3 regions of the Agrobacterium sp. SORGH_AS 787 genome follow, and region 3 is predicted to be linked to each of the others. Evidence: predicted binding sites of a transcription regulator. Region 3 holds the regulator's gene; each other region holds the start of a gene.
What was found. Region 3 encodes LexA, which represses DNA repair genes until DNA is damaged. Its sites were predicted from a motif close to TGTTCNNNNTGTGTTCNG; they were not measured.
Positions count from the first base shown of each region.

Region 1: a site for LexA is predicted at 4,462-4,479, ahead of QE435_RS24530 (ImuA family protein). Genes of this name have one in related genera too.
Region 2: a site for LexA is predicted at 2,399-2,416, ahead of QE435_RS17310 (MazG nucleotide pyrophosphohydrolase domain-containing protein). Genes of this name have one in related genera too.

Region 1 is NZ_JAUTBG010000003.1:217,454-227,161, reverse strand. Features, by position in the region: gene QE435_RS24570 (dienelactone hydrolase family protein) at 1-265, shown strand, start outside; gene QE435_RS24565 (hypothetical protein) at 429-617, shown strand; gene QE435_RS24560 (ribbon-helix-helix protein, CopG family) at 663-857, opposite strand; gene QE435_RS24555 (hypothetical protein) at 1,163-1,501, opposite strand; gene QE435_RS24550 (SOS response-associated peptidase) at 1,768-2,427, opposite strand; gene QE435_RS24545 (dehydrogenase) at 2,666-2,866, opposite strand; gene QE435_RS24540 (thermonuclease family protein) at 3,175-3,657, shown strand; gene QE435_RS24535 (hypothetical protein) at 3,762-3,902, shown strand; gene QE435_RS24530 (ImuA family protein) at 4,544-5,296, shown strand; gene QE435_RS24525 (DNA polymerase Y family protein) at 5,217-6,728, shown strand; gene QE435_RS24520 (error-prone DNA polymerase) at 6,725-9,708, shown strand, end outside.
Region 2 is NZ_JAUTBG010000002.1:1,683,020-1,692,727, forward strand. Features, by position in the region: gene QE435_RS17295 (DnaJ C-terminal domain-containing protein) at 1-913, opposite strand, end outside; gene QE435_RS17300 (RT0821/Lpp0805 family surface protein) at 1,125-1,574, opposite strand; gene pdxH (pyridoxamine 5'-phosphate oxidase) at 1,632-2,252, shown strand; gene QE435_RS17310 (MazG nucleotide pyrophosphohydrolase domain-containing protein) at 2,419-2,730, shown strand; gene QE435_RS17315 (HAD family phosphatase) at 2,727-3,401, opposite strand; gene QE435_RS17320 (VOC family protein) at 3,411-3,848, opposite strand; gene QE435_RS17325 (GrpB family protein) at 3,876-4,394, opposite strand; gene tldD (metalloprotease TldD) at 4,404-5,819, opposite strand; gene QE435_RS17335 (invasion associated locus B family protein) at 5,958-6,476, opposite strand; gene coxB (cytochrome c oxidase subunit II) at 6,841-7,701, shown strand; gene ctaD (cytochrome c oxidase subunit I) at 7,719-9,422, shown strand; gene QE435_RS17350 (heme o synthase) at 9,539-9,708, shown strand, end outside.
Region 3 is NZ_JAUTBG010000002.1:2,563,583-2,573,290, reverse strand. Features, by position in the region: gene QE435_RS21715 (ComEC/Rec2 family competence protein) at 1-1,482, shown strand, start outside; gene QE435_RS21710 (glutathione S-transferase family protein) at 1,493-2,182, opposite strand; gene QE435_RS21705 (GFA family protein) at 2,417-2,815, shown strand; gene lexA (transcriptional repressor LexA) at 3,134-3,859, opposite strand; gene QE435_RS21695 (hypothetical protein) at 4,218-4,781, shown strand; gene kdsA (3-deoxy-8-phosphooctulonate synthase) at 4,916-5,764, shown strand; gene eno (phosphopyruvate hydratase) at 5,982-7,256, shown strand; gene QE435_RS21680 (HIT family protein) at 7,391-7,810, opposite strand; gene QE435_RS21675 (GNAT family N-acetyltransferase) at 7,832-9,022, opposite strand; gene QE435_RS21670 (glycerophosphodiester phosphodiesterase) at 9,019-9,708, opposite strand, start outside.

The sequences.
Region 1 (9,708 bases), on a different contig from region 3:
GGGCCGCTGGAAGGTCGGATCGCTCGTCACTTTCGCAGGACTGTTGCCGTTGCCGCCGACTTCGTCTTCTGTCGAAACGAAAGTCTTTATGATGCATGGTTCTGCTGACAGGACCATACCAGCCGCTGCGACGACGACTGCGGCGAACCAACTCAAAGCGGCGGGGTTTGCCGTGACGTCAAAAATCTATCCTGGCGTCGGTCACACGATCTCTTCGGAAGAAGCCCGAGATGCCGCGATCTTTCTTCGCGACCGTTTCGAATAGGCGCCGGCGAAAGGGGGCGTCCAGGATCCCTATTGGAAGTCCCCAACCGAAAGGCGCGGTATCTACAAGAGGCATCCTTCATCGCACCACGCTCGCCGCTTGAGCTTTCCTGATCATCTTGTAACCATGGCTTCGGCCAATTACGGCCAAGGAGGATTCGGGAATGTGGAAGTCGGTTTTGATTGTCGCCGCACTCACGTCTTTCGCCGCTGCGCCGGCGAGCGCCGAGCAGTGCCGCGATGCGAAAGGCAAGTTCGTCAAATGCGAGACGACTAAGAAGAAGGTCCAGTGCAAGGATGCCAAAGGCAAGTTCGCCAAATGCGGCACTGCCGGCGCGACGCCTGTGAACTGAGCCGAGATGGTGGATGGCGGCCTTCATTTGGGCCGCCATCAGCCGCTAGGGATTGCCGTCAGCCTCACCTTCGTCGTTTTGATCCAAGACCGGTAGGTAGGCGTTTTGCTCCAACCATTCTCTGACGATAACCCGCAGCAATTGTTCACGGCTGTAGCCGAGTTCTTGGGCGACGCTGCGTAAGGCTTCCTCGATGTCGTCGCCCAACGTGGGGGCGGGAGAGGGGAAAGAGATTCTCATCCTAATAGCCACCTGGACGCAGCGACGCCGCACGACGTCCGCAAAGACTCCCATCGGCGGCTAGATCGGACGGCGAGTAGCAGTTGCCAGGATACCTTATGGGACGCTGAGTGTGGGTGCACGCCGCCATCAGACAAAAGATCAGAATAAGCCCTACGGATCGAGAAAGAAACTTTTGCATGCTGTGCTCCCGAGAATCCTAGAGAGCACAGCCTTGTTTTCGAGTCGACCGTTAAAGGACGCGACTGGCATGATGGCATAGGCCACTGCCGAGTTGTGCCCGCGTGTCCCAGCGCCGTAACACGTTACCAGCGATATTCGCGGTAATCATAGCCGCCTCTTCGCCACTCGCGTTCGCGTTCCCATGCTCTTCGCTCGCGCCATTCTCGTCTTGCCTGGCGTTCTCGCCACTCACGACGAGCTTCCCAATCTCCACGACGACCCCACTCGCGTTCGTAGCGCGGTGGACCGTTCGGCCGGCAGAAGCCGCGTGGCGACAGATGATACCCGCGCCCGCAAGCGTAATCGATCGTTTGGATGTCTGTCGTATCCCGCGCTAAAGGTTGCGCCATGGGCATTGCGTTCGCACTTGATCCCATCAGACCGCTTAACAAAAGCACCGCGCCTAGAACTAACTTGCGCATTTCTATCACTCCTCGTTTGGTGGAGTGATTTAGCTCTCGGTCCAGTGAACCACGGCTGAATGAATCTTGATCGTTTTGTGGCGGCGTTGTCGTTGAAGCTCAACGAGCCGCGGACCGCGGAATGTCCCAATACGGATAGTGCTCCGAGCACCACCACTGTGGGGTATCGATTTTGTTGTTGGAATAGCCGAGACCACCCCACTTCTTGCAGCCTGGATGAGAGCAGTAATGGTTGATATGGATTCCGTCTCCGGCCTTCTCATCGCTCACAGCAGCGTTCCTTGTTGCGTCACTTCCTCAACAGGCAGCAGAATCAAGCGCTCATCAGACAATGGCCGTTGAAGCGTCTTTGCCTCTTCCCATGATGCATTCATCCATACGTCGACCTCCTCCCGCGTTGTGAGTATGACCGGCATTGCCTTGGGATGGATCGGCTTGATGATGTCGTTAGGCTCGCATGTCAGGAAGCCGAACAGCCCGTGAATACCTTCTCGCGGATTCTTCATTGATCCGCGCACGCCATTCCAGTCGGTCCAGATGCCGGCGAAGAATGCAAGCGGCTCGCTGTCGTCGATCGCGAACCATCGCTTAGTCTTTCGAGGCTTTGTGTCTTCCCACTCGCAGAACCGCGTCCATGGCACGATGCAACGGCTCTCTGGCCTTAACCATCGGCGCCAGTGTGGCGACGTTACGTTGCGAATGTTGGTGACGCCTGTATCCGGTCGATCGCCAAGAATGTTCGGCGGGGTCGGCATGCCCCAGGTGAGGCCGACAAGCTCGCGCACTCCGTCACGGTTTCTGATAACCGGGGCAGGGCGGTCGGGATAGACCTCGACTTCTGGTCCAAGGTTCAGCCTCTCGCTCATCGCCCCAGCAATGTCCCGCATTGCTTCCTGATTGGTTCTGACCTGATAAAGATTGCACATGCGTCACCTCGGAAGTTTGGCTACGGACAACTCCATGAGTCCCTCGTGGTTGCACTTGCTGCATCGGAGAAGCTTCTTAAGGCCGTCAAGCGCCCTGCCTTGGGTCGTTCTCGACGTGATCAAGTCGGCGCCCTCGTACCTCCAGGCGAGCCCACGGTGATCCAGACGCCGCAGCACCTCGAGGCCTCGGAAACACGACGGAAATCCTCGCCTTAGGCGACGACCGCGTTGCTCGCCTTCAGCGGGAATTGCGCTCCTCGTCGGGCATCCATCCTCTCGTATATCCTGCGCTCATGGCCGCGGTTGCCAATGCAAGCTGCTCCCGCAGGTGCCGCACGTCCTCCATCAACGTCTCTATCGCAGCTCGGTGGTCCCCATCGTGCCATGCTACGAGGTGGGCAACTGGATCTGCTACAGGATCTTCCCGCGTCGAGCGCACGTCTTCATCCCCGTTTTCGAAGTTCAATTTTCTGCATGTTGTTGTCGGAAGCACGCGCCTTTCGCGCCATCGACGTTCTGTTTATGTTCTTGTTTGCGGAAGAGTCAAGAACGATTTAATCGGCGCGCGCGGGTATGTCGGAGTTTAACAAATATCGGCGTCGCCAACCGGGCATCCTGTCGTTCGCCTTTGCCTTTGTAGCGCTGAAGAGATAGTGCGCAGGACGCCGTAATCGGTAGCTCTTGAGCTATCTCTTTCACGAAGCGAATGGAATATCTCCAAACGTAGGCTCAATTTGGAAGCATGACATGATCAAGACAACCTCGCTCGTATTGGCCTTGGCGTTCACTCCCTCGCTTGCTGCACCGGCCGATATCACGGGGCGGGCATCCGTCATCGACGGGGATACGATCGAGATAAATGGCGTGCGGGTTCGCCTCGAAGGCATCGACGCACCAGAGAGCAGGCAGATCTGCGAGGACGCTTCCGGCAGCGCGTACAGGTGCGGTCAAGCAAGCGCAAAAGCTTTGGATGCCTTCCTGGCAAAATCGCGTCCGACGAAATGCACGGCGACTGGTACCAGCTACGACCGGATCGTGGGCTATTGCGTGCGCGCCGACGGTACGGACGTCAACACGTGGATGGTGCGCAACGGGCATGCTATCGACTGGCCGAAGTATTCGGGTGGCCGGTACGCCCCCCAACAGTTGGAAGCCCAAGCGGCGCATGTCGGGATATGGGCTGGCGCATTCGACCCTCCCTGCCTTGTACGCGGCGCGCGATGCGATTGAGGCACGGCGGATGGCTAGCCCGACTGCGCCACTCTAGAGTCGGTGGTTCTTTGGGAACGTTCTGTCGTTGCTTTGGTTGGATGGTCAGCAAAAGGAGAAGATCCATGAGTGACAAGAAGCCAGACCCGTCCAGCGACGCAGCCCGCACCGGTGAAGATGCGGATAAGGATCGCGAGGAACTCAAGAAGAAAGCCGAGAAAGGCATTGAAGATGCTACAGGCAAGAAGCCGAAGGGCGAGATCTAAACGAACAGATTGAGGTCGGGGAGAATTCCTGCAATCCGAAGTCTATGCTCCTCTCATCTTCGATTTCACGCTTCTTGCAAAGAGGTCGGGCGCCTAGCCATCTGCATCCCGCGACTGGAGACATCGAAACCTCATCTCGCAAAGGTCGCCGTCGGGATGGCATAGGCGGTCGCAACCCATGGCCAGGCGCCGGCGGAGCTTGGAGAAGCTCACTTTGGTCCCGAACTTCGCAACAGCCGCTTTTCTTTCTAAGCTATCAACGCGTTCACACCGGATGCACTCGATTTCGATGTTGGGCAGGCGGACGTCCTTCAGCGTGTAGCTGCGCTCGCTGTCGGGCGTCGGTGTGATTTTGGGCGTCCTGGCCACTATACCAACTTACTTCGGTATCTCTGAGGACTTCGGATATCCACATCCCTCCATGATGACAAAAATATTTTCCACCAAAGGCGCCATGTAGAATCTCGTTACGGTTTTGATTCAACTTCACGAATCTGCAGTGTTGCTAATCTTTAGCCGAGATTCCTTATTTTCAGGCGTCTTGACGCCGGACAAGATACGGAACAGAAGGGGAACAATCAAGTTCTAGCGACATGATGTCGTCCCTGTTCCAACTGCGATTTCGGAAGGATTCGTAACCGATGTCGGCTGCCCGCGATCAAGTAATTACTGATCTGCGAGAGCGCATCTCTTCCATTCAAGGAGAGGGCGTGAAGAAGGCGGGGTGCCTACCTTTCGGCGTCGATGAGATTGACGAAATCCTTCCGGGAGGTGGCCTGGCGTATGGCGCGCTGCATGAATTCGCGGGCGGCGGTTCTGGAACCGTTGACGGAGCAGCGGCCGCGCTCTTTGTTGCCGGTATTGCCGCGCGCACCAAAGGTCCCGTCGTCTGGTGTTTGACGAGGCCGGATCTGTTCTTTCCAGCGCTTGCTCAGGTCGGTCTCCATCCCGACCGCGTCATCTTCGTGGAGTCCGACAGAGAAGAGGATGTGCTGGCCAATATGGAGGAGGGGCTTTCTTTTGGGGGCCTTGGTGCCGTTGTCGGCGAGCTCGTCCGCTTGCCGATGGTCAGTTCCCGCCGCCTGCACTTGGCAGCCGAGCGAACAGGGACGATGGCGCTTGCGGTTCGACGATGGCGCAGGCAGTCGGAGGCGAGTGATTTTGGCCAGCCAACGGCTTCCACCACCAGGTGGCGCGTCAGCGTGATGCCGTCGGATGAGCTGCCGGTACCTGGGGTCGGTAGGCCTCGATGGTTTCTGGAATTGATGCGCGTGAAAGCGGGTGAGTGTGCTGAGTTTCTCGTGAGGGCGTGTGATGACAAGGGTCGTCTCGATCTATCTTCCGGATCTGCCGACGGATCGTATTCGTCGAGCCGATCCTTCTATTCCGCGTGACCAGGCAATCGCTGTGATTGCCAGGAGCGGGCCGAAGCGATGGGTATCGGCTGCAGACGCAAACGCACGAAAGGCAGGGCTGCATGTCGGCATGCCAGCGGCAAAGGCACAGTCACTGTTTCGTGGCTTGATGTTAATTGATGCAGATCCCGAAGCTGATCTGGTTGCGCTCGAGCGGATCACGCTTTGGGCGCTGACGATCTATTCGCCTATAGTTGCGGTCGACGGGATTGATGGCATCGTCATGGATACCGAAGGTGCCGACCATCTGCAGGGTGGTGAATTGCCGATGGTGACAAAGATCGCCAACCAGTTCCTGGCAAAGAAGCTGACGGCGCGCGTGGCCGTCGCAGACACCTGGGGTGCGGCGCATGCCTGCGCTCGCGCTATTACCCGCGAGACGATCGTCGTTCCACCGGGCGAGACAGTCCGTGCCGTCGGGAAATTGCCGATTTCGCTTCTGCGCCTGCCAGCAAAAATAGTTTCAGATTTGCGCATTCTCGGTTTCCAAACGATCGGCGAGCTGGCCAACACTGCGCGCGCGCCGCTAACATTGCGTTTTGGGCCTGAGGTTGGACGCCGCCTCGACCAGATTCTCTGTCGTATCGCCGAGCCAATCGAGCCGATCCGGACGCCAGAACTGGTAGAGGTATCCAAAGTCTTTGCTGAGCCGATCGGAGCCGCCGAGACCATCGACAAATATGTTGGCCGCCTCGTCCTCCAACTTATCGACGAGCTACAAAAGCGCGGACTTGGCGTACGCCGTGCTGATCTCATCGCCGAAAAGGTTGATGGCACCAGACAGGCAATTCGCGCAGGAACGGCCAAGCCCGCCCGCGATGCCGCTTGGCTGACGAAGCTATTCCGAGACCGGACAGAAAAGATCGAACCGGGTTTCGGGATCGAAAAGTTGATTCTGGTCGCTGTCATGACGGAAACGCTGGAAGACGTACAAAAGCTCTCCGCTCTTGTTTCGGATGACATCACCGATGTGACACCGCTGATCGACATCTACGGTAATAGGGGACAGCGCGTTTATCGTGTTGCACCCGTCGCGTCCGATGTGCCGGAACGCTCCGTCCAGCGGATCAGACCCGCAGCCGACCCTATCATCGTAGCGTGGGTCAGCCACTGGCGCAGGCCAGCGCGGCTCCTACTCCATCCGGAGCTGATCGAGGCGATCGCCCTCCTACCTGACCGCCCCCCGGTTTCGATTGTCTGGCGCGGAAAACGCCGCAAGGTCAAGCGTGCCGATGGTCCGGAGCGCATTTTTGGAGAATGGTGGCAGCGTGATGCCGAGATGGAGGCGGTTCGCGATTACTTCGTCATCGAGGACGAATTCGGGGAGCGGCTATGGGTCTTTCGCTCCGGCGATGGGGTCGATCCTGAGACTGGTTCTCATCGCTGGTTCTGCCACGGGATCTTCGCATGAGCTACGCAGAGCTGCAGGTCACGACCCATTTTTCGTTCCTGCGCGGCGCATCCTCTGCGCAGGAGCTGTTCGAGACTGCCAAAATCCTAGGGATCGAGGCACTCGGCGTTGTCGACCGCAATTCGCTCGCTGGGATAGTGCGTGCACTTGAAGCATCCCGCGCCACCGGCGTGCGTCTGGTCGTCGGCTGTCGCCTTGATTTGGCTGACGGTATGTCGCTGCTGGTTTACCCGACGGATCGTGCGGCCTATTCGCGTTTAACCCGGCTTATCACGCTCGGTAAATCGCGCGGCGGCAAGAACAATTGCATCCTGCATTGGGATGATATCGTCGCTTACTCGGAAGGTATGATAGGCATTCTAGTGCCAGATTTGCCGGATGAGACATGCGCCGCACAGCTTCGCAAGATAGCGGAGCTATTCGGCAACCGAGCCTACGTGTCACTATGCCTGCGCAGACGTCAGAACGACCAGATGCGTTTGTATGAGATTTCCAATCTGGCCACGCGTTTCAAGGTGAAGCCCGTCGTCACCAATGATGTGCTCTTTCATGAGCCAGGTCGCCGACAGTTGCAGGACATCGTCACCTGTATCCGGCACAATACGACAATCGATGACGTGGGCTTTGAGCGAGAGCGACACGCAGATCGCTATCTGAAGCCGCCAGAAGAAATGGAGCGGTTGTTTCCTCGCTATTTTGAAGCACTGGAACGAACGATGGAAATCGTTCGGCGTTGCACATTCTCGCTTGAGGAGCTAACCTACCAATATCCGGAGGAAGCCATCGTGCCGGGCAAGGATGCTCAAGCCTCGCTGGAGCATTATGTCTGGAAATGTGCGCCAGATCGCTATCCGGAAGGCCTGCCACCGGATGTTTTGAAGATTGTCCGGCACGAACTCGATCTCATCCGCGTCATGAAATACGCGCCCTACTTCCTGACCGTGTTTTCAATCGTGCGCTTTGCCAGAAGCCAGGGCATTCTCTGCCAGGGCAGGGGATCCGCTGCCAACAGCGCTGTCTGCTATATTCTCGGCATCACATCGATCGACCCTTCGACCAATGATCTTCTCTTCGAACGTTTCGTCAGCCAGGAAAGAGACGAGCCGCCGGACATCGATGTCGACTTCGAGCATGAACGGCGCGAGGAGGTCATCCAGTGGATCTACAAGACCTATACGAAAGACAAGGCGGCGCTCTGCGCGACCGTCACCCGTTACCGGGCCAAGGGTGCCATCCGCGACGTCGGCAAGGCGCTTGGCCTGCCGGAGGATGTCATCAAGGCGTTGTCATCCGGCATGTGGTCCTGGTCGGAAGAAGTTCCCGACCGAAACATCAGGGAACTCAATCTCAACCCCGATGACCGGCGTCTGGCGCTCACCCTTAAACTCGCGCAGCAGCTGATGGGTGCGCCGCGCCATCTCGGTCAGCACCCCGGCGGCTTCGTTCTCACACATGACCGGCTCGACGATCTCGTGCCAATCGAGCCTGCGACGATGAAGGACCGCCAGATCATCGAGTGGGACAAGGACGACGTCGAGGCACTGAAGTTCATGAAGGTCGATGTGCTGGCGCTGGGCATGCTCACCTGCATGGCAAAGGCCTTTGATCTGATCCGCGAACACAGAGGCGAAGATCTCGATCTGTCCAATCTCCACCAGGAGGATGCGGCGACCTATGCAATGATCCGCAAGGCCGACACGCTTGGCACCTTTCAGATCGAGAGCCGTGCACAGATGGCGATGCTGCCGCGGCTCAAGCCTCGCACTTTCTACGACCTCGTCGTGCAGGTGGCGATCGTGCGTCCCGGTCCGATCCAGGGCGATATGGTGCATCCCTATCTTCGCCGCCGAGAAGGCAAGGAGCCGGTTGAGTATCCCACTCCGGAGTTAAAGGCGGTGCTTGGCAAGACGTTAGGCGTGCCGCTGTTCCAGGAGAGCGCAATGCGAGTGGCCATGGTCTGTGCAGGCTTTACCGGCGGCGAAGCTGACCAATTGCGCAAATCGATGGCCACTTTCAAGTTCACTGGCGGCGTCTCCCGCTTCAAAGACAAACTTGTCTCGGGAATGGTGAAGAACGGATATTCGCCAGAGTTCGCGGAAAAGACATTTTCACAGCTTGAAGGTTTTGGCTCCTACGGCTTTCCGGAAAGCCATGCCGCCTCCTTTGCGCTGATTGCCTATGCTTCCAACTACATAAAGTGCCATTACCCGGATGTCTTCTGTGCAGCTCTTTTGAACAGCCAACCGATGGGCTTTTATGCGCCAGCCCAGATTGTCGGGGATGCCATCAAGCATGGCGTTGAGGTGAGGCCGATTTGCGTCAACCGCTCGCGATGGGACTGCACGCTGGAAAGGAACGGCGGCACTGATCGACATGCTGTTCGGCTGGGTTTCCGGCAGGTGAAGGGGCTGGCGGTCGCGGATGCAGCACGGATCGTCGCGGCGCGCATGCACAGCCCGTTCGCCTCGGTCGATGATATGTGGCGCCGGTCCAGTGTTCCAACCGAAGCACTTGTCCAGCTGGCAGAGGCCGATGCGTTTCTGCCCTCACTCAAACTGGAACGGCGTGATGCGCTCTGGGCGATCAAGGCGCTGCGCGATGAGCCCTTGCCATTGTTTGCTGCCGCCGCCGAACGCGAGGCAGCGGTGATTGCGGAGCAGCAAGAGCCGGAGGTGGCGCTTCGGCAGATGACCGAGGGGCACAATGTCATAGAGGACTACAGCCATACCGGCCTGACGCTAAGGCAGCATCCGGTTGCTTTCTTGCGCAAGGACCTTTCGGCACGCAAAATCGTCACCTGCGCGGAGGCAATGAATGCAAGGGACGGTCGTTGGGTGTATACCGCAGGGCTGGTCTTAGTGCGGCAGAAGCCTGGATCGGCTAAGGGTGTGATGTTTATCACCATCGAGGACGAGACAGGACCGGCCAACGTTGTCGTCTGGCCCACCCTCTTCGAGAGGCGCCGGCGGATCGTCCTCGG
Region 2 (9,708 bases), 880 kb from region 3:
CCTTGGCCTCGCATCCCAGCACGGCATCGGCAAGTGCGAGCGGTAGACTTGTGTGGATATCGTAGCCCTTCACGGTGAACGCGTCGTCGCGGGCGGTCAAAACCGTGACGACGAGATCGCCACGCGGCGTTTCCGGCAGCTTGAGGCCCTGGCCCTTCAGTCGCACCACATGTCCATCGGTGGTTCCGATCGGCAGGTGAAAGCGCACTTCCCGCTCATCGGGCATACGAAGCGTCACCTGCTTCTGAGCGATAATGTCGTTCACGGTTACAATGGCTTCGGCCGTCATGTCGGGTGCTTTCTCCACGACTGGAGGAGGCGCCTTGAAACGACGGATAAGGGCGTTGAAAAAGCCGAGGGCAACGGAGTTTCCGGCGTCCGATGTTTCGCGAGCGGATGCGTCGTCGACCGATCCGTTGACGGCGAATTTTGCCGCGTCAACGCCGCCTTTCACCTTCGCTTCCGCACCGAAAATGCGTTCCAGCATATCCTCGGGAGATTCCGGTTTGGCGCTACCCTTTGTTGCGGCGGCAGAGGGATCTTCTGTGCTCTCTGCGGCCGCCTTCTCGTTGCGCGCCTGCGCCCGGGCCAGTTCTTCCATCAGTTTTTCGGCGGCCTTTGCGCGTTCCGCAGCCTGGCGGGCGGCCTCCCTTGCGGCCTCCCGCTTCTGCATAATGGTTTGTTCGCGTTGCTTGCCGTCTGAGGCCCGACGTGCCTGGTCGTAGAAACCGCGCTTCTTTGGATCCTTCAGCAGATCGTAGGCCTGTCCAATCTCGGTGAAGCGTGCAGTGGCATCCGGATCATCGCGATTGTGATCGGGATGAACGGTCTTCGCCTTGGAACGCCAGGCGGCCTTTATCTCGTCCGAATCGGCATCGTGCTTGACACCGAGAATTGAATAGGGATCACGCATCCGAACCACCAGTTACGCCCGAAACTGCTGCCGCTTGTCGAAGCGGCCTGAAACAGAAGAAACTCAGACCTGAACGTGCCAACCTTTGAAAATGTTGCACGATCAGTGTCTTGAACTGGATAGGACTGTGGCAAGAAGTTGCTAATCAGACCTTTACACACGCGTTACTGAGCGCATTGCCGGTCTGATCTCTGAGGATAGGGTAAATGTTTTACTTCTGGTCGAAGCGGGTCATCAGCCATTCGCCTGTCTCGGAAAGGCACGCTTGACCCGTATAGCTGGCCACGCCTTCAAAGGAATGGCGCGTGGTGTTGAAGTTGCGGCAGACGAAGCCGGTGCTTCTGTCTTCGCGGATCGCGGTTACGACGCCAGCGCTGCCGGTTGCAGCATTCGCCCATGGAACAGGGGAATCGGCAACTTTCACCAGGTCGGCAGACGTGACGGCATTGCGAATGGTGGCATCATCGGAGAGCACCGGCTGGGTCGGCTGGTTTGGCACGGACGCCGTGGAGAGCGAGCGGTCGACTTTTTCGCCGCCGAAAAGATCAAGACTGACACAGCCTGTCAGTGCAACGGCCATAAAGCCGGCGGCAAAAACATTGACGACCGATGACAGGAAGCTCTTTGTGCGACTGTTCGACTTTGCTATGACGATCACCATCTCTTACCCAGAACTCATCTCTGGTACGCAAATCAGCTTTGGAGCATTTTATTCAATATGTCGGAAACGGGGTTAACATCTAGTGACTTCACGGAAGAAAATGAACCATTCGCGCTTTTCGCTGAATGGTTGCGTGATGCAACCGCGTCCGAGATAAATGATCCAAACGCGGTGGCGCTGGCCTCCGTGGACGAGGACGGAATGCCGAGCGTGCGCATGGTGCTGTTGAAAGCGGCGGATGAACGCGGTTTTGTGATCTACACGAATTTCGAGAGCCGCAAGGGTCGCGAGCTTCTTGGACAGCAGAAGGCCGGCTTGTGTTTCCATTGGAAAAGCCTCCGCCGACAGGTCCGCATTCGAGGTTTGGTGGAGATTGTCTCGGACGAAGAGGCAGATGAATATTATGCCTCACGCCCCCGTGGCAGCCGTATCGGTGCCTGGGCCTCCAAGCAGTCCCGACCGCTGGAAAGTCGCTTCGCGCTTGAAAAGGCCGTGGCGGAGTATACCGCCAAATATGCGCTGGGTGATATTCCACGTCCCCCATATTGGTCGGGCTTCCGCATCAATCCGCTGACCATCGAATTCTGGCACGACCGGAAATTCCGTCTCCACGACCGCGTGGAATTCCGGCGGGAAACCACTGACGCCCCTTGGGCGAAGGTCCGCATGTACCCGTAAAGCGCCGTGCGTCCCATTGGACGCACGGCGCTTTACCTTTTTTGAAGCGACGCATCGTGCTTTCCGAAAATCGAGTCCGATTTCGGGCGGATACCGTAAGCGGGATGGCCGTCGACAGCGGCGGCCGAATCATGATCAGTATTCGTGTGAACGAAGAGGGAACACGATGCTGGCCGACTTGATGCAAAAATTCGAAAAAGCTTCGGCGTACTATGCCGCATCAAACAGTATTGAGCGCGATCCGGACTGGTTCATGCTGAAGCTGCAGGAAGAGGTTGGCGAGGTAACGCAAGCGTGGAACCGCTTGACGGCGCGCGGTCGGGCAAAGGGCAAAACGGCAGAAGAGATGAGGCAGGACCTTTCGGACGAGCTGGCAGACCTGTTCGGCCATGTTCTTCTGCTTGCCCATCACAACCAGCTTGATCTCATCGGTTCGATCCAACGCAAATGGCGCTTCGATCCAGCCGCTGCGGATTAGCCGCGCGTCGGTTCCGCGCGCAGCAATGCAGCGACGTCCGAGAGACTAGGGCAGATCGCAACGCATTTCTCCCGCATCCGCTCGGTCGCAGGCGCTACATCCGGCACCATCACCGTCATCATCCCGGCAGAGGAGGCGGATTGAACGCCATGATAGGAATCCTCCAGTGCCATGCAGTCGGCAGGATCGACGCGGAGACGGTTGGCGGCAGTCAGATAGGGCATGGGGGAAGGCTTGGGCTCGGTATAATCCTCGCGCGCCACGATGTGATCGAAGCGCCCGAGGAGGTTATGAGGTCCGAGGTGTCGATCGACGGATTCGTGCCGGGATGAGGTGGCGATGGCACGCGGCAGCTTCAGATCGTCCAGCAGATCGAGCATCTCCACAACGCCAGTCTTGATCTGCACGCCCCCTGCCATGCTGATCGCCAGGTGGCGTAGCCATGCGTCGCGAAACGCATCCATGGGGAAATCCGCACCATTCTCGGCAATGATGGTTCCGCTGATCACATCCCACGGACTACCGCAGACGCGCTGGTAAAGCTCGACAGGCAAGTTGTGCCCGCCCTCTTGCGATGCCGCAAGAAAGGAGTCGCGGTAAAGCGTCTCGCTGTCGATCAGGAGGCCATCCATATCGAAGATGACCGCTTTCGGCACGTGCGGTAATGTCATGTCCATGCCTTACTCGAACCGAAAGACGCGTTCGCCGAGGCTCTCGAAAGGGCGAATGAGATAGCCATCCGGGTCGGCAACGACGAACTGCCGGTTGCCTACTTCAGTCTCTCCTTTGCGATACCATTTCTCTTCGAGCGGGAGAAAGAGCGGAACGCGTGCAAGCTCCAACCTGTCAAGGATGAGCTGGAGGGAGGGAACGGCCAATTGCAGGTTCATGCCGCGGCCGAAGGGATAGCTGATCGGCGCATTCTCCTGCTCGAAGGTACGTCCAGCACCGATCTGGTCGATCATCAATTGCGCGTCGCCGAGCGCCAGATAGGTGAAACCTTCTTCCGGGCGCTCATAGACGACATGAAAGCCGATCAGATCACAATAGAATGTGCGGCTCTTGTGCCAGTCGCTGACGGCAAGTTCGGGAACGAGTGCATTGGAAACGAAGGTCATCTTTTCCTGATCAATGGGGAGGGGTGTTTATCGTGCGGATGAGGGCGGGATTTCGGTGTTCAGCGTCTTATGAATGAAGTCGGACTTGGCCTGCGTATAGGCATCGCCATCGTGCCTGTATGTCTTGGCGAGCACCATCTTAAGCGTCGCATAGTCATTGGCAAGAGAGGGGTTCTGGCGAAGGATTTCACGGAAACGCATTCTATTCTGGTGGGTCTTGCTGCCCGGCGGGCAAAGATAAACGCGAAGACCCGGCAACGGATCCCGAACCATGAAAGCAAACACGCCGTCACCATGGCGCGATCCGCGTGGCTCAAAGCCTGCAGCTTCCATGCGTGACCTGGCATCGTCCATGCAGCTGGAATGCTTCAGGACGACATCGATATCGATATAAGGCTTGGCGGGAAGATTGGCGACGGATTTACTGCCGACATGCTCGATGTTTTCGACCATGCCGCTTAACAACAGGACCAGACGGTCTTGAGTATCGAGATAGAGACACGGCCAGTCAGGATCGTAGGCAACGATCTCGACGAGCGTTGCCATCCGCCCACCTCAAGCCCTGGTGCCGCCGACCGTGATCTGGTCCATACGCAGATGCGGCTGGCCAACGCCGACCGGTACCCACTGGCCTGCCTTGCCGCAATTGCCAATGCCGGTGTCGAGCTTCATGTCGTTGCCGATCATGGTCACGCGCTTCATCGCGTCCGGTCCGTTGCCAATCAGCATGGCACCTTTGACGGGTGCGCCGATCTTCCCGTTCTCGATGAGATAGGCTTCCGTGCAGCCAAAGACGAATTTGCCCGACGTGATGTCCACCTGACCGCCGCCGAAGGAAACGGCATAGATGCCCTTTTTAACCGACCCGATGATCTCTTCCGGCGTCTTGTCGCCGCCGAGCATATAGGTGTTGGTCATGCGCGGCATGGGAACGTGGGAATAGCCCTGACGGCGTCCGTTGCCCGTTGCGGTCATGCCCATCAACCGGGCATTCTGCCGGTCCTGCATATAGCCGACCAGCTTGCCGTTTTCGATCAGTACATTGTAGCCGGACGGCGTGCCCTCGTCGTCCACCGTCAGCGAGCCGCGACGGTTGTCGATGGTGCCATCATCCACCACCGTGACGCCGGGTGCGGCCACCATTTCACCAAGCAGTCCCGCGAAGGCAGATGTTTTCTTGCGATTGAAATCGCCCTCGAGACCGTGTCCGACGGCTTCATGCAGCATGACGCCAGGCCAGCCGGAGCCGAGCACGACATCCATGGTACCAGCAGGCGCATCGATCGCTGTGAGATTGACCAGCGCCTGACGCAACGCTTCGTCGGCACCTCGCTGCCAGCTCTCGGTTTGGATGAAATCGCCGAAGCCGACGCGTCCGCCAATGCCGTAAGAGCCGGTCTCCTGGCGATCGCCTTCACCGGCTACGACGGAAATATTGATGCGCGTCATCGGACGGATATCGCTGACGCGGTGGCCATCGGCGCGCAGAATATCGACGATCTGCCAGCTTGCCGCAATTGATGCAGTCACCTGACGAACTTTCGGATCCTTGTCCCGCAGATAGCCGTCGATTTCGGTCAGAAGCTTCACCTTTTCCTCGAAGGAGGGTGAGCCGATGGGGTTTTCGTCGCCATAAAGCTTCTTGTTGGTCCGCTGAGGTGCCGCCGCGTAAGAGCCGGAGTATCCCTTGGTGACTGCGCCGACAGCATCGGCCGCGCGTTGCAATGCCGCAGTCGAAAGTTCACCCGCATGGGCGTAGCCTACGGTTTCGCCAGCGACCGCACGAAGGCCGAAGCCCTGATCGGTATTGAAGCTGCCACCCTTCAGGCGACCATTGTCGAAGGTCAGCGATTCCGCCTGGGCGTGTTCGACGAAGAGTTCGCCGTCATCGGCACCGGCAAGCGCGTCTGCCACGCGGCTCCGCAACGTCCCCTCATCGCAATCGAAAAGCGTCAGAAGGTCTTGGGTCATCGCGTACTCCAGGCGTCAGCATCCATCATCTGTTCATGTGAGATTTAGGTGCTGGAATGTGGCGGCGCAAGCCGCCTCACAGGTCTGTTGAGGAATTGTCAATCGGTAGCATCGCGGCGCGCTGCCGGCCCACATAGCTCAGGGAAGAGCGTCATAGCCTTCAGCAAAGCCACTGAGTTCGATCGGAATACCGACACGATCCTGATCGACCGATTCACGCAATGCGAACACCGCGTGCTTTCCCGCGCGCAAAACCTTCATCAACTCGTCATCGATATCGACTTCCACATAGCAGCCCTCGGAGAAGCAGCGGGTGAAATAGGCGCGGCCGATATTGTTGTTGTCGATATAGAGTTCCATTCCATCCTTCAGCAGCACGCCGAGCGGTGCGAGGATGCGAAGGATGCGGGATTTGCGGTCAGCGGTCTTCAGCACCACGACAGAAAGGCCAACTTCCGGGCGATCGTCGGCAATGACGTTTTGCATCAATGCGCATTGCTCTTCGGACGCGCCGGCGGGCTTGTCGCAGATGACCGACCATGAGCCGTGTGTGGACTTCGGCGTACCAGGCGGTTGCTGGGCGACGCTCGCGCCGGACGCGAGAAGAGAGAAACCGGCGGCGACAAGAGCGGCGCGCGCAATCGGGGGCAGACGCATGGATACCTCTGGAATTCGAATCAGTGCGCTATTTTGACTTCCGATACGGGAAATGAAAGAGCTGGCTTCCTCATTTCCAAGTGAGTACGGCCAAAATAGGACCTGCCACAGCTTAAATCTGTTGCAGCTTCAGCAATGGCGCGCACCATTTGTCACCTTTCGAGATCGTTACAGCGAAGGGTGAGCGGGAAGAATTTGGGGAAGAAAAATGCCTCTCTCCGAAAGCTGGGCGATATTGCGGCAGTGGACAAACTATGATTTGAGTCTAAGCTATAAGCATGGATTCTGTGCCTGGGATTGATCATGACCAGGTGCGTGAGGGAGAGGTACCGTGATTACTAGGATTAACGCAGCGTTAGCGGGCATGATCTGTCTGCTCTCGGCTGTCGGCGCCCGCGCTGACCAGCCGAAAGAGTGGCAGATGGGATTGCAGGAGGCCGCAACGCCAATCATGCACGAAATTCGGTGGTTTGAACAATATACGCTGTGGTTCATTGTTCCCGTCACGCTTTTCGTTCTCGTCCTGCTCATTCTTGTTGTCGCGAAGTTCAAGGCGTCCAAGAATCCGGTACCGTCCAAGACCAGCCATAATACGGCGATCGAAATCATCTGGACGCTGGCTCCCGTCCTCATTCTTCTTTTCCTGGCATTCCCGTCCTTCAACCTGCTCAATGCGCAGTTGACGCAGCCGGAAAATCCAGACCTGACATTGAAGGCAACCGCCACTCAGTGGCAGTGGAATTATGAATACCAGGCAGCGGAAGGCTCCGAGCCTCTCGCGTTCGACAGCTACTTGCTGAAGGACGCCGACCGCGCTGCTGCCGGCAAGGAAAACCGCGCGATCTATCCGCGCCTTCTCGCCGTGGACAATGAAATGGTCGTTCCGGTGAACAAGACCGTTCGTCTCCTCGTCACCGCCGCGCCGACGGACGTGATCCATGCATTCGCGATGCCGGCCTTTGGCGTCAAGATCGATGCTGTTCCAGGCCGTCTGAATGAAACCTGGTTCAAGACCGAGAAAGAAGGACTTTACTACGGCCAGTGTTCCGAGCTTTGCGGCAAGGATCACGCCTTCATGCCAATTGCCATACGGGTGGTTTCCGAAGAGCAATATAAAACCTGGGCTGCTGCCGCTGCGTCTGACTTGAGCGGTGCCAACCGGGCGCTGATGGCTTCTGTGGATGGCGCAAGCGCCCTTCGCGTCGCTTCGAATGAAACCAACTAAGGCAAGGGGTGAGGACAATGGCTGGACATTCCGCACACGACGACCATCACTCTCATGCTCGTGCCGCCCATGAGACCCATGGCGACGATCACGCACATCACGATCATACGCCGAGTTTCGCGCAGCGCTGGTTCTTCTCGACCAACCACAAGGATATCGGCACGCTCTATCTGATCTTCGCGATCATTGCGGGCATCATCGGCGGCGGCCTCTCGGTCGTCATGCGTATGGAACTGCAAGAGCCTGGCATCCAGATCTTCCACGGTCTGGCAACCATGGTCTATGGCTTCGAAGGTGACGCTGCCATCGACGGCGGCAAGCACATGTACAATGTGTTCACCACCGCGCATGCGCTGATCATGATCTTCTTCATGGTCATGCCGGCCATGATCGGCGGTTTCGCCAACTGGATGGTACCGATCATGATCGGCGCGCCGGACATGGCCTTTCCACGCCTCAACAACATCTCCTTCTGGCTGCTCGTGCCTGCCTTCATCCTGCTTCTTCTTTCGCTCTTCGTCGAAGGTCCGGCAGGTGCCTATGGTGTGGGTGGCGGCTGGACGATGTATCCACCGCTGTCAACGAGCGGTATGCCGGGGCCGGCGGTCGATCTGGCGATCTTCGCGCTCCACGTGGCCGGTGCATCCTCGATCCTCGGTGCGATCAACTTCATCACCACGATCCTCAATATGCGCGCGCCGGGCATGACGCTTCACAAGATGCCGCTCTTTGCCTGGTCCGTGCTCGTCACTGCCTTCCTTCTGCTTCTGTCGCTTCCGGTTCTGGCAGGCGGCATCACCATGCTTCTGACGGATCGTAACTTCGGCACCACCTTCTTCTCTCCTGAAGGCGGCGGTGACCCGATCCTCTACCAGCACCTGTTCTGGTTCTTCGGTCACCCGGAAGTGTATATTCTGATCCTGCCTGGCTTTGGCATCATCAGCCACATCGTATCGACCTTCTCGCTGAAGCCGATCTTCGGTTACCTCGGCATGGCCTATGCCATGGTCGCGATCGGTGCCGTCGGCTTCATCGTGTGGGCACACCACATGTACACCGTCGGCCTGTCGCTCGAAGCGCAGCGCTACTTCGTTTTCGCAACCATGGTGATTGCGGTGCCGACCGGCATCAAGATCTTCTCCTGGATAGCGACGATGTGGGGCGGTTCGCTGACCTTCACGACGCCGATGATCTGGGCGATCGGCTTCATCTTCCTCTTCACGGTGGGTGGTGTTACGGGCGTTCAGCTCGCCAATGCTGGCCTCGACCGTTCGCTTCACGACACCTACTACGTTGTGGCCCACTTCCACTACGTTCTGTCGCTCGGCGCCGTCTTTGCGATCTTTGCCGGCTGGTACTACTGGTTCCCGAAGATCACCGGCTACATGTACAATCAGAAGATCGGCAACCTGCACTTCTGGGTCATGTTTGTCGGCGTCAACCTCATCTTCTTCCCGCAGCACTTCCTCGGTCTGGCCGGCATGCCACGCCGTTACATCGATTATCCGGATGCCTATGCGGGCTGGAACATGGTATCGTCCTACGGTTCCTATATCTCGGCGGTTGCTGTCCTGATCTTCCTCTTCGGCGTATGGGAAGCCTTTGCCAAGAAGCGCATCGCTGGCGACAATCCTTGGGGTCCAGGTGCCACCACGCTGGAATGGCAGCTGTCGTCTCCGCCGCCTTACCACCAGTGGGAGCAGCTTCCGCGCATTCGCTGAGGCATTTTGTCCGAGCGTTTTGTCCGGCGTAACATGATAGATGTCAGTTTTACGCCGGACGAAATGAGATAAGGCGCCGCATTGCGATGGGGCGTCTTTCGGGAAAGCAGGAAATAATGACCGTTATTGACAATCGCGACACGCTGGCAATCGACTCCGCTTCGCTTTCGGAAGCTGGCGCGCGTGATTATTTTGAGCTCTTGAAGCCCCGTGTCATGTCGCTGGTGGTGTTCACGGCCTTTTCCGGGCTCATTCTGGCGCCGGGAGAGATCAATCCGATCCTCGC
Region 3 (9,708 bases):
GGCATCTTCTTCGTTGGCATGCGCATGGTTTTCAGCCTTCTTCCGGGTTTCTCGCAACGCTATCCCGTGAAGAAGATCTCGGCATTTGCGGCGCTGTTGATGACATTCGCCTATTACTTGATCTCAGGTTTTGCCGTTTCCGCCGAGCGGGCATGGCTGATGATGTCGATCATGCTAGCCGCGGTTCTCGTGAACCGGCCGTCGATCAGCCTTCGCAATGTCGCGCTTGCCGCAATCGTCATCATTGCGATTTCGCCGCACGAGATCATGGGTCCGAGTTTCCAGATGTCCTTTGCCGCAACGCTGGCACTGGTTGCGGCGTATTCGTTCTGGAGCAGATGGCGGGGCAATCGAGAGCGTCTCATTGTTGCGCGACCACCCTTGTGGCTGGTGGCATCCTCCAAAGCGGGTACCATTGTTGGGGGGGTGGTCATCACCTCGCTGATCGGAGGCGTCTCGACCGCGATTTACTCCATCGAGCATTTCCACCGGATCACCACCTATGGCCTGGCCGCCAATCTCGCGGCTATGCCGGTCATGTCCATCATCGTCATGCCATCTGCGCTGATTGCCATGCTGCTAATGCCCTTCGGTCTCGACGCACCGTTCCTGAAGCTGATGGGTTACGGCATGGCGATGGTGATCGACATTGCCAAAACCGTATCCAGCTGGGGCGGAGACGCCACAATCGGGCGGCAGCACCCCTGGTTTCTCATCGTCTCTACGGTCGGTTTTCTTCTGCTGACTTTGCTGCGGACACGGCTCGCTCTCGTGGGGCTTCCTTTTCTCCTTGCCGGTCTCGTGTTGGTGCCGGTTGAGCTGAATAAGGCGAAGCCCGACCTCTTGATCTACGAGGATGGCCTTCTTGTCGCATTTCGCACGGATCAGGCCGTCGCCACAACGAAGCGTCAGGCGAAGGGATTTGTCTATGAACAGTGGGCGAGGGCGGTGCCGCTGCCAGACAAGCATGTGGCGCCTGTCATCTTTGATGACAACGCAGCGAGCGATGAAGAGACCACGGTACAGGCATCGACGCGCCGCCAACCTGTTCTGACCGATCAGCAGAAGCAACAGGCCCGCGAAAAGATGCTACTGGCTCTCGAGCGGACAAATGTTTTCTCGTGCCAGAGAAATGCGTGGTGCGTGGGACAGCATGAGACTGGCGTCAGGGTCGCTGCCATTTCGAACACCGCCTTCACCGGAACCGCCTGTGATGTGGCGGATATCGTCGTCACCTCGCGCTTCGTGCCCTTCACGACTTGTCGCTCAGGCGCGATATTGATCAGCGCCACCACATTACGCAAGACAGGTTCGCTGGAGCTTTGGCTGAATGAAAGTGGAGCGCCCGTCGCGGCTGCACGCGCGGCGATGCAAGGCGTCGCCAGACCCTGGTCCGTCCACCGCGCTTACGACTGGCGCAGCAAGACGTTTGACGGAGAGGTGCCGCCGCATATTGAAACGATGCTGGCGGCCGAGCCGTAACTCGTTGCCTCTAAACGGCGTTTGAACGCCGATCCTCAATGATCTCGCCCGACGCCCGCGCTTCCTCCTCATGCTCCGGATCACGCCACGGTTCAGAGACCGCTGCCTGCTCCCATTCCCTCATCGCTGGCAAACCAAGGAGGCGCGTCTTGTAAGCCTCCGCTGCTGGCGACAGTGCGGTGCCGTAAGTCTGGAAGCGAAAGGCAACGGGGCAGAAGAAGGCGTCAAAGGCGGTGAAATTGACACCGGTCAGAAACGGTCCGCCAAAAGTGTCCAGCACCTGCTGCCAGAGCGTGTCGATGCGCGCTATATCCTTGCGGAGCGCGTCGCTTGCGGGGACTGGCCGGATGCGCAAGCCTACGCTCATCGGGTGCAGATTGCGCAGGGATTGGAAGCCGGAATGCATCTCGGCGGCGGCAGAGCGCGACCAGGCCCGCGCCTTGGCATCCTCAGCCCAAACACCATCATGCCGTTCGGCGAGATATTCCACGATTGCAAGCGAGTCCCAGACGGTGACATCGCCATCCACCAGGCAGGGCACCTTGCCGGAGGGGGTGAAGTGCATGAAGCTGTTCTTTGGATCGGGATCGTTGAAGGGGACGAGGCGCTCATTGAAAGGGATGCTCAATGTCCGCATTAGAACCCAAGGCCGGAGCGACCAGGAGGAGTAGTTCTTATTGGCGATGTAGAGATCGTACATGTTGTCTCCTCTTGGTGATAAGGCGGCTCGTATCGCAGGCAATTGGCCAAAGCGTAAGTGCTTGCAAAGGTCGTAACGCATGAGCGGGAGGACATACAGGCCTAGTCTGTCATGTCAGATATCATATGATTTGATGTGTTCGCCGCTCTCACGCGTCTGGAGACAGAAGCAGAATGAACTTCATTCGCTCGTCATGGTTTGATGAGCAGACATGAAGTGAATGGAGTGTTCGAGATGGACGTCAAATCTGGCGGTTGTGCCTGTGGTAAGGTGAGGCTTTCGATGGTGGGTAAGCCCTACCGTGTCGGCCTTTGTCACTGTATGGATTGCCGCAAACATCACGGCGCGCTCTTCCACGCATCAGCGATCTTTCCTGAGGATGCCGTGACAATCGAAGGGGAAACGCACAGCTATAATGGCCGCTTCTTCTGCCCCAATTGCGGCTCGCCCGTCTTTGGGAAAAGCGACGACGAAATCGAGGTGAATATCGGTTCTCTGGATTCACCAGATCAGTTCGAGCCGACCTACGAGCTTTGGACGATCCGCCGTGAAGCCTGGTTGCCGGATTTCCCGACGCTGCGACAGTATGATCAGGATCGAGAATCGACCGGCAGGACTGAGGAGGGGCGATGATGTCACGCGTCACATGCTGCGGCGTCCTTAGGCTGAAACCATAGATGTGGGCGCCTCTATAAACAGGCAGTCCAATTCCGCCTTCCGACTGCTGACAAAGGCCCGAAAACCTTTCCGGGTCATGGTCGGGACTGAACCGGCCACCCATAAGACCTTGACACAGGAATCCTCTGGCCGAGCCCGCGAATGACCCAAAGTAAACGTTAAAGGCCTATCATCACCCTAAAGGCAGGCCAATCGCCTGCCTCTAACGTTCAACTCGGGATGTTCTTGCCCCTCGAAAGCGATGGGAGCAACGCCAACGCCGCTCGCTATCGCTCAATGATAGCGACGAATGAGACCGACCAGCTTGCCCTGAATCTTGACCCGATCAGGTCCAAAGATGCGGGTTTCATAAGCGGGGTTTGCAGCCTCCAAAGCGATGGAAGCGCCCTTGCGACGGAAGCGCTTCAAGGTGGCTTCCTCGTCGTCTACGAGTGCAACGATGATATCGCCGGGGTTGGCGGTGCTGCCGTTGCGGATGATGACGGTATCGCCATCGAAAATGCCAGCCTCGATCATCGAGTCGCCCTTGACCTCGAGCGCGTAGTGCTCCCCCGTACCGAGCATATCGACGGGTACGGCGACATCGTGGGTGTTGTTCTGGATGGCGGAGATCGGCACACCGGCGGCGATGCGTCCCATCACAGGGACGGTGACAGCGGACGAGCTCTGATCGTTTGCGGGCTTCTGGGCCGGGGCAGGCTCCTGCGGTTTGGCTTTCCCGAGGCTACCCTCTATCACGCTTGGCGAGAAACCGCGCGGCGGCTTCTGTGAGGGTGCGGAATAGGCTTCGGGAAGCTTGATGACCTCCAGCGCTCTTGCCCGGTTCGGCAGGCGGCGGATGAAGCCACGCTCCTCCAACGCAGTGATCAGGCGGTGAATACCAGACTTCGAGGCGAGATCGAGGGCATCTTTCATCTCATCGAAAGATGGGGGCACGCCGGACTCTTTCATTCGCTCATGAATGAAAAGAAGCAGTTCCTGCTGTTTGCGCGTGAGCATGAAGAAAACCCTTGGAATGCGTGGCGAAGATTCGTGAAACAAATACAGAACGAACACTATATGTTCCATATGTGTTCTGCAATCCCTTAAAATTCCGCAAACGTTTCCGTCTGATCAATTCGCGGTCCTGTCATCCGCGCAATGGTAGAAGTTTATAGCTTCTTTACGGTGTCGCGTATCTTTTTCGTCTCCAGGTTGATGATCTCATTTTTACGGGTATCTACGAGCTGCTTCGAGGATCATCCGATCCGGTCATCCTGTGGGATGAAGGCCAAGCCATTCGAAGCATTATCAACAAAATCATCAGGGCTCCACGGCGCTGCTTCGTAGCGTCTTTTCTTGGGGCAAGGACATTTTTATGAAGCTCATTAGGTTCACCCTTATCGGAATGCTGATTGCGCTGGCCGGTTGCCAGACACTCGACCCCAATTCACCGGAAGCCTTGAAGCGGAAGGAGTATGACCGGCTGCTCCTGAACACGACGATGGCCAACTGCAAGCTCATCGTTCAGCTCAATCAGAAGCGTGTTTCGCAAAACAAGGAGCCGACGCGCGACAACAACTGTGCAAGGATTCTGAAGAACCACGCGCTTGGTGGCGTTCATCCGGCGAGCTTCGTCCCCGATATAGCTGTGAACGGTATTCCCATTCCGATCGGCGGACTGATCAAGCTCGCCATCGTTGCCGACCGAAACCAGCGTGAGAAGAAGGCCTGGGAGGCATCGCTACCGGCTTGGGTTTCCTCCGGTGGTGAGAACAGCGAGAACGTCTATCGCATGTTGCTGGCGCAAGGTTTCAAGCCTGAAGAATTGGAAGGGCTGAAGGGAAGTGCTGGATTTTCCGACGCCGTGCGCGCGGTCGGGCCGTTCGTGCAATTTTCAGAGGCCAATCCCGATGTCGTCCGGAGGGCGAATGCCGGCTAAAAGGCAGCGGTCGGTGCTCCGGCCGCAGCTTCCCTCATCCCGTGACACGTGGCGCACTTGCTGATAATGCCTGTGCAACATCGCAAGTTAAGCGGTTGCCGGCGATGTCCGGCGCATGTGTCGTGAGGAATGAGATGACTGTGAAGAACAATTTGAAAGTGGTCGCCGGCGAGGGCAAAGGTGCTGTCGCCTTTTCCAACACGGAACGGTTTTCGCTGATTGCCGGCCCGTGCCAGATGGAGAGCCGCGACCACGCCTTCATGATTGCCGGCACGCTCCATGAGCTTTGTGGCAAGCTCGGCATCGGGCTTGTCTATAAGTCATCCTTCGACAAGGCCAATCGCACATCGCTCTCCGGCAAGCGCGGCATCGGTCTCGGCAAGGCCATGGAGATCTTTGCCGATCTCAAGAAGGAATTCGGGTTTCCGGTACTGACGGATATCCATACCGAAGAGCAATGCACCATTGTCGCCGAAACCGTCGATGTTCTGCAAATCCCGGCCTTCCTTAGCCGCCAGACCGATCTTCTCATCGCAGCCGCGAAGACCGGTCGCGTGATCAATGTGAAGAAGGGGCAGTTCCTGGCGCCCTGGGATATGAAGAATGTGCTGGCGAAGTTGAATGAGAGCGGCAATCCGAACGTTCTTCTCTGCGAACGCGGTGCGTCTTTCGGCTACAACACGCTTGTCTCCGATATGCGCTCGCTGCCGATCATGGCCTCGCTCGGCGCGCCGGTGGTTTTCGATGCGACGCATTCCGTGCAGCAGCCAGGCGGGCAGGGCGGGTCGACCGGTGGTCAGCGCGAATTCGTTGAGACATTGTCGCGTGCGGCGGTTGCCGTTGGCATTGCAGGTCTGTTTGTCGAGACCCATGAAGACCCTGACAATGCGCCGTCCGATGGTCCGAATATGGTCCATCTGAAGGACATGCCGAAGCTTCTGGAGAAGCTTCTGGCGTTTGATGCTATCGCCAAGGCCGCCTGATTTTGGCCTAACCAATTTTTATCTATGGTGCGACGCCTGATGTGGGGCGTCGTCATTGTAAATTCTTCCGCTTCGTCTACAGCGAAGCGGCAATGACATCCGACTCGTTTCAGTCACCTTTATCCGCGATCCGGCCTGAAAACGGCTTCACAGTTTTGCCGATGCGCTCTAAGACAAGCGACTGAAATTCATCTGTTCCAGTCCCAAGGGAGAGACCATGACAGCCATTACCGACATCATCGCACGCGAAATCCTCGATAGCCGTGGCAATCCCACGGTCGAGGTCGATGTGTACCTCGAAGACGGCTCCTTCGGTCGCGCCGCCGTTCCATCTGGCGCATCCACCGGCGCTCACGAGGCAGTCGAGCTGCGCGATGGCGGACAACGCTATGGCGGCAAGGGCGTTGAAAAGGCCGTCGAGGCCGTCAACACCGAAATCTTCGATGCGCTTGGTGGCTTCGATGCCGAAAGCCAGATCCACATCGACCAGACGCTGATCGCGCTCGATGGTACGCCGAACAAGTCTCGCCTCGGCGCAAACGCCATCCTCGGCGTATCGCTGGCTGTTGCCAAGGCTGCCGCCGAAACGACCGGCCTGCCGCTTTATCGCTACGTCGGCGGCCCGAACGCCCACCTGCTGCCCGTTCCGATGATGAACATCATCAATGGCGGCGCGCATGCCGACAACCCGATCGACTTCCAGGAATTCATGATCATGCCGGTCGGCGCGGAAAGCATCCGTGACGCGGTGCGCATCGGTGCGGAAATCTTCCATGTTCTGAAAAAGGAACTGGCAGCCCAGGGCCACAACACCAATGTGGGTGATGAAGGCGGTTTCGCGCCAGGCCTGAAGAGCGCGCCGGAAGCGCTGGACTTCATCATGAAGTCGGTTGAAAAGGCTGGCTACAAGCCGGGCGACGACGTTGGCCTTGCTCTCGACTGCGCGTCGACCGAGTTCTTCAAGAACGGCAAATACGAGATGGAAGGCGAGGGCCGTACGCTCGAGCCGGAAGCCATGGCTGATTACCTTGCAGAACTCGCTGGCAAATACCCGATCATCTCCATTGAAGACGGCATGGCCGAAGACGATTGGGAAGGCTGGAAGTACCTGACCGACAAGATCGGCTCCAAGGTACAGCTCGTCGGCGACGACCTCTTCGTCACCAACTCCGCGCGCCTGCGCGACGGCATCAAGATGGGCGTTGCCAACTCCATCCTCGTCAAGGTCAACCAGATCGGTTCTCTGACCGAGACGCTCGACGCTGTCGAGACAGCGCACAAGGCCCGCTACACGGCGGTCATGTCTCACCGTTCGGGTGAAACGGAAGACTCCACGATTGCCGATCTCGCGGTCGCCACCAACTGCGGTCAGATCAAGACCGGCTCGCTGTCGCGCTCCGACCGTCTGGCAAAGTATAATCAGCTGATCCGCATCGAAGAGATGCTGGGTCCGCAGGCTGCTTACGCTGGCCGTTCCATTCTTCGCGGCTGATTTGGCTACGAGATGACAGGAGGGTTCTTTCGGAGAACCCATTAATAGAAAACCCGCCGATGGCCTCGGCGGGTTTTTCTTTTGGGGTGTTGCTTTACTTTGCTCTCCACCCACCGGTGGAGGGTAGCGGCGCGTTAAAGTGCCTTCTTGATCTTTTCGGCGTGAGCCTTGAGTACCTCTATATCGGCCATCGCGCCGCTGTGAGGCTTCAGAGGTTCTCCATCCTTGCGCGGTACGACGTGGAAGTGCAGGTGGAAGACCGTCTGGCCTGCGGCGGGTTCGTTGAACTGCGCGATGTAGACGCCGTCCGCATCGAAGGCGTCCTTGGTGGCGACGGCGAGTTTTTGAACGACGGGGATCGTCTTTGTCAGCACCTCAGGATCGGCATCGAGAATATTGCGCGAGCCGGTCTTCGGGATCACCAGCAGGTGACCCGGGGCTTGGGGCATCACGTCCATGAAGGCGAGTGTATGGTCGTCTTCGTAGACCTTGACGCACGGGATTTCACCCCGGAGGATTTTTGCGAAGATGTTATTGTCATCGTAGGCTGTCACGGGCTGCTCCCTCAAAACTCTTTAGTCGTCGTCTTCCTGCCGTTCGCTTTTGCGAAACGGGCTGTGATCTTCAAGATAGTCGTTGATCTGTTCGACTTCGCTGCGCTCCCGCTCCAGATAATCGGCGATGGCGTGGCGAAGACCGGGATGGGCAATGTAGTGGGCGGAATGGGTGGTCACCGGCGTGTAGCCGCGTGCCAGCTTATGCTCGCCCTGAGCGCCTGCCTCCACGCGCTTCAAGCCCTTGGAAAGCGCGAAGTCGATCGCCTGATGGTAGCAGACTTCGAAATGCAGGAAGGGATGGTCTTCGATGCAGCCCCAGTGGCGGCCGTACAGTGCATCGCCGCCAATGAAGTTGATGGCGCCCGCAACATATTTACCTTCACGCTTGGCCATCACCAGCAGGATATCGTCTGCCATGCGTTCGCCGATCAGGGAATAGAAAGCGCGGGTAAGGTAAGGCTTGCCCCATTTGCGGCTGCCGGTATCCATGTAGAAGGTGAAGAATTGATCCCAGATGTCTTCGGTCAGGTCGCTGCCGGTGAGCCAGTCGATCTCGATGCCGTTTTCCAGCGCTGCGCGCCGTTCCTTCTTGAGGGTCTTGCGCTTGCGCGATGACAGGGCGTCGAGGAAATCGGTATGATCGCGATAGCCTTCATTGATGAAATGAAACTGCTGATCGGTGCGATGCAGAAAACCTTCATCCTCCAGTGTTTCGATCTCGTCTTCATTTGCAAATGTCACATGTGCCGAAGAGATGCCGAGCTTCTCTGTCACCTGCTGGAGACCAGAGGCGAGAACCTGCTGCAAGGCTGCCGCGTCCAATCCGGTCGTCAACAGGCGTGGACCGGTTGCCGGTGTGAAGGGAACGGAGCATTGGAGCTTCGGATAATAGCGTCCGCCCGCCCGTTCAAAAGCGTCGGCCCAACCCTGGTCGAAGACATATTCGCCGCGGCTGTGGTTTTTCAGATAGCCTGGAACGGCACCCATCAATTCGCCGTCACTGCGTTCCAGCAACAGGTGCTGACCGAGCCAGCCGGTCATGGCTGTGGCCGAGCTGGAATCTTCCAGAGAAGAAAGGAAGGCGTGCGAGATGAAGGGATTATAGGGAGCGGCGATAGCCGATCTGGATGCTCCGGAAAGCCTGTTCCAGCTTTCCGGAGCGATGTCCTTGAAGGACTGTGCAACGCGAATGGTATATTCGTCGCTCATGCGCTGGCTGACTGGTCCTTCATGTCGGGGACAAATCCCTCGAACGTTATCTGGTCAGCATATGTATAGGACTTCTCCAAGGCATTTTCATCCCGCACGGTCCAGGTAATCACCGGAACGCTGAGCTTTCTCTGCGCTTCGATGAAACTGTTGGGCAGATGGCCCCAGAAGTAGGAGATGAAATCGAGGCCGATCTGCATCGCCTCGTCATGCTTGAAGAAGTCTTCCGGGTTGGCACCCTCGGCGGTTAGCCCCAACGGCCATGGAGACCCTGCGGCCTTCAGGTCCTTCAGCAGATGATGATCGAAGCTCATCAGTGCCACATGACCCTCATAGCCCTCCAGCTCTTCGAGAACGGCTTCAGCGAAACCATCATCGACGCCTTCGCCATCGCGGCCCTTAAGCTCGATGACGAGCGGCACCTTGCCGGCGCAGAGTTTCAACAGTTGTTTCAGAGTGGGGACGCGATCCTTTGTCTGGCCGATCGACAGCATTCCAAGTTCGGCAGATGTGCGCTCGCGCACGTCTCCCTTGATGCCGGTGAGGCGGGTCATTTCGTCGTCGTGGAAAACAACTGGGACGCTATCGGCTGCCAGTTGCACATCGCATTCGATGGCATAGCCGGATTCGATGGCGCGGGTGAAGGCCGAGAGCGTGTTCTCCCAAACCTCCTTGTTGAGATCGTG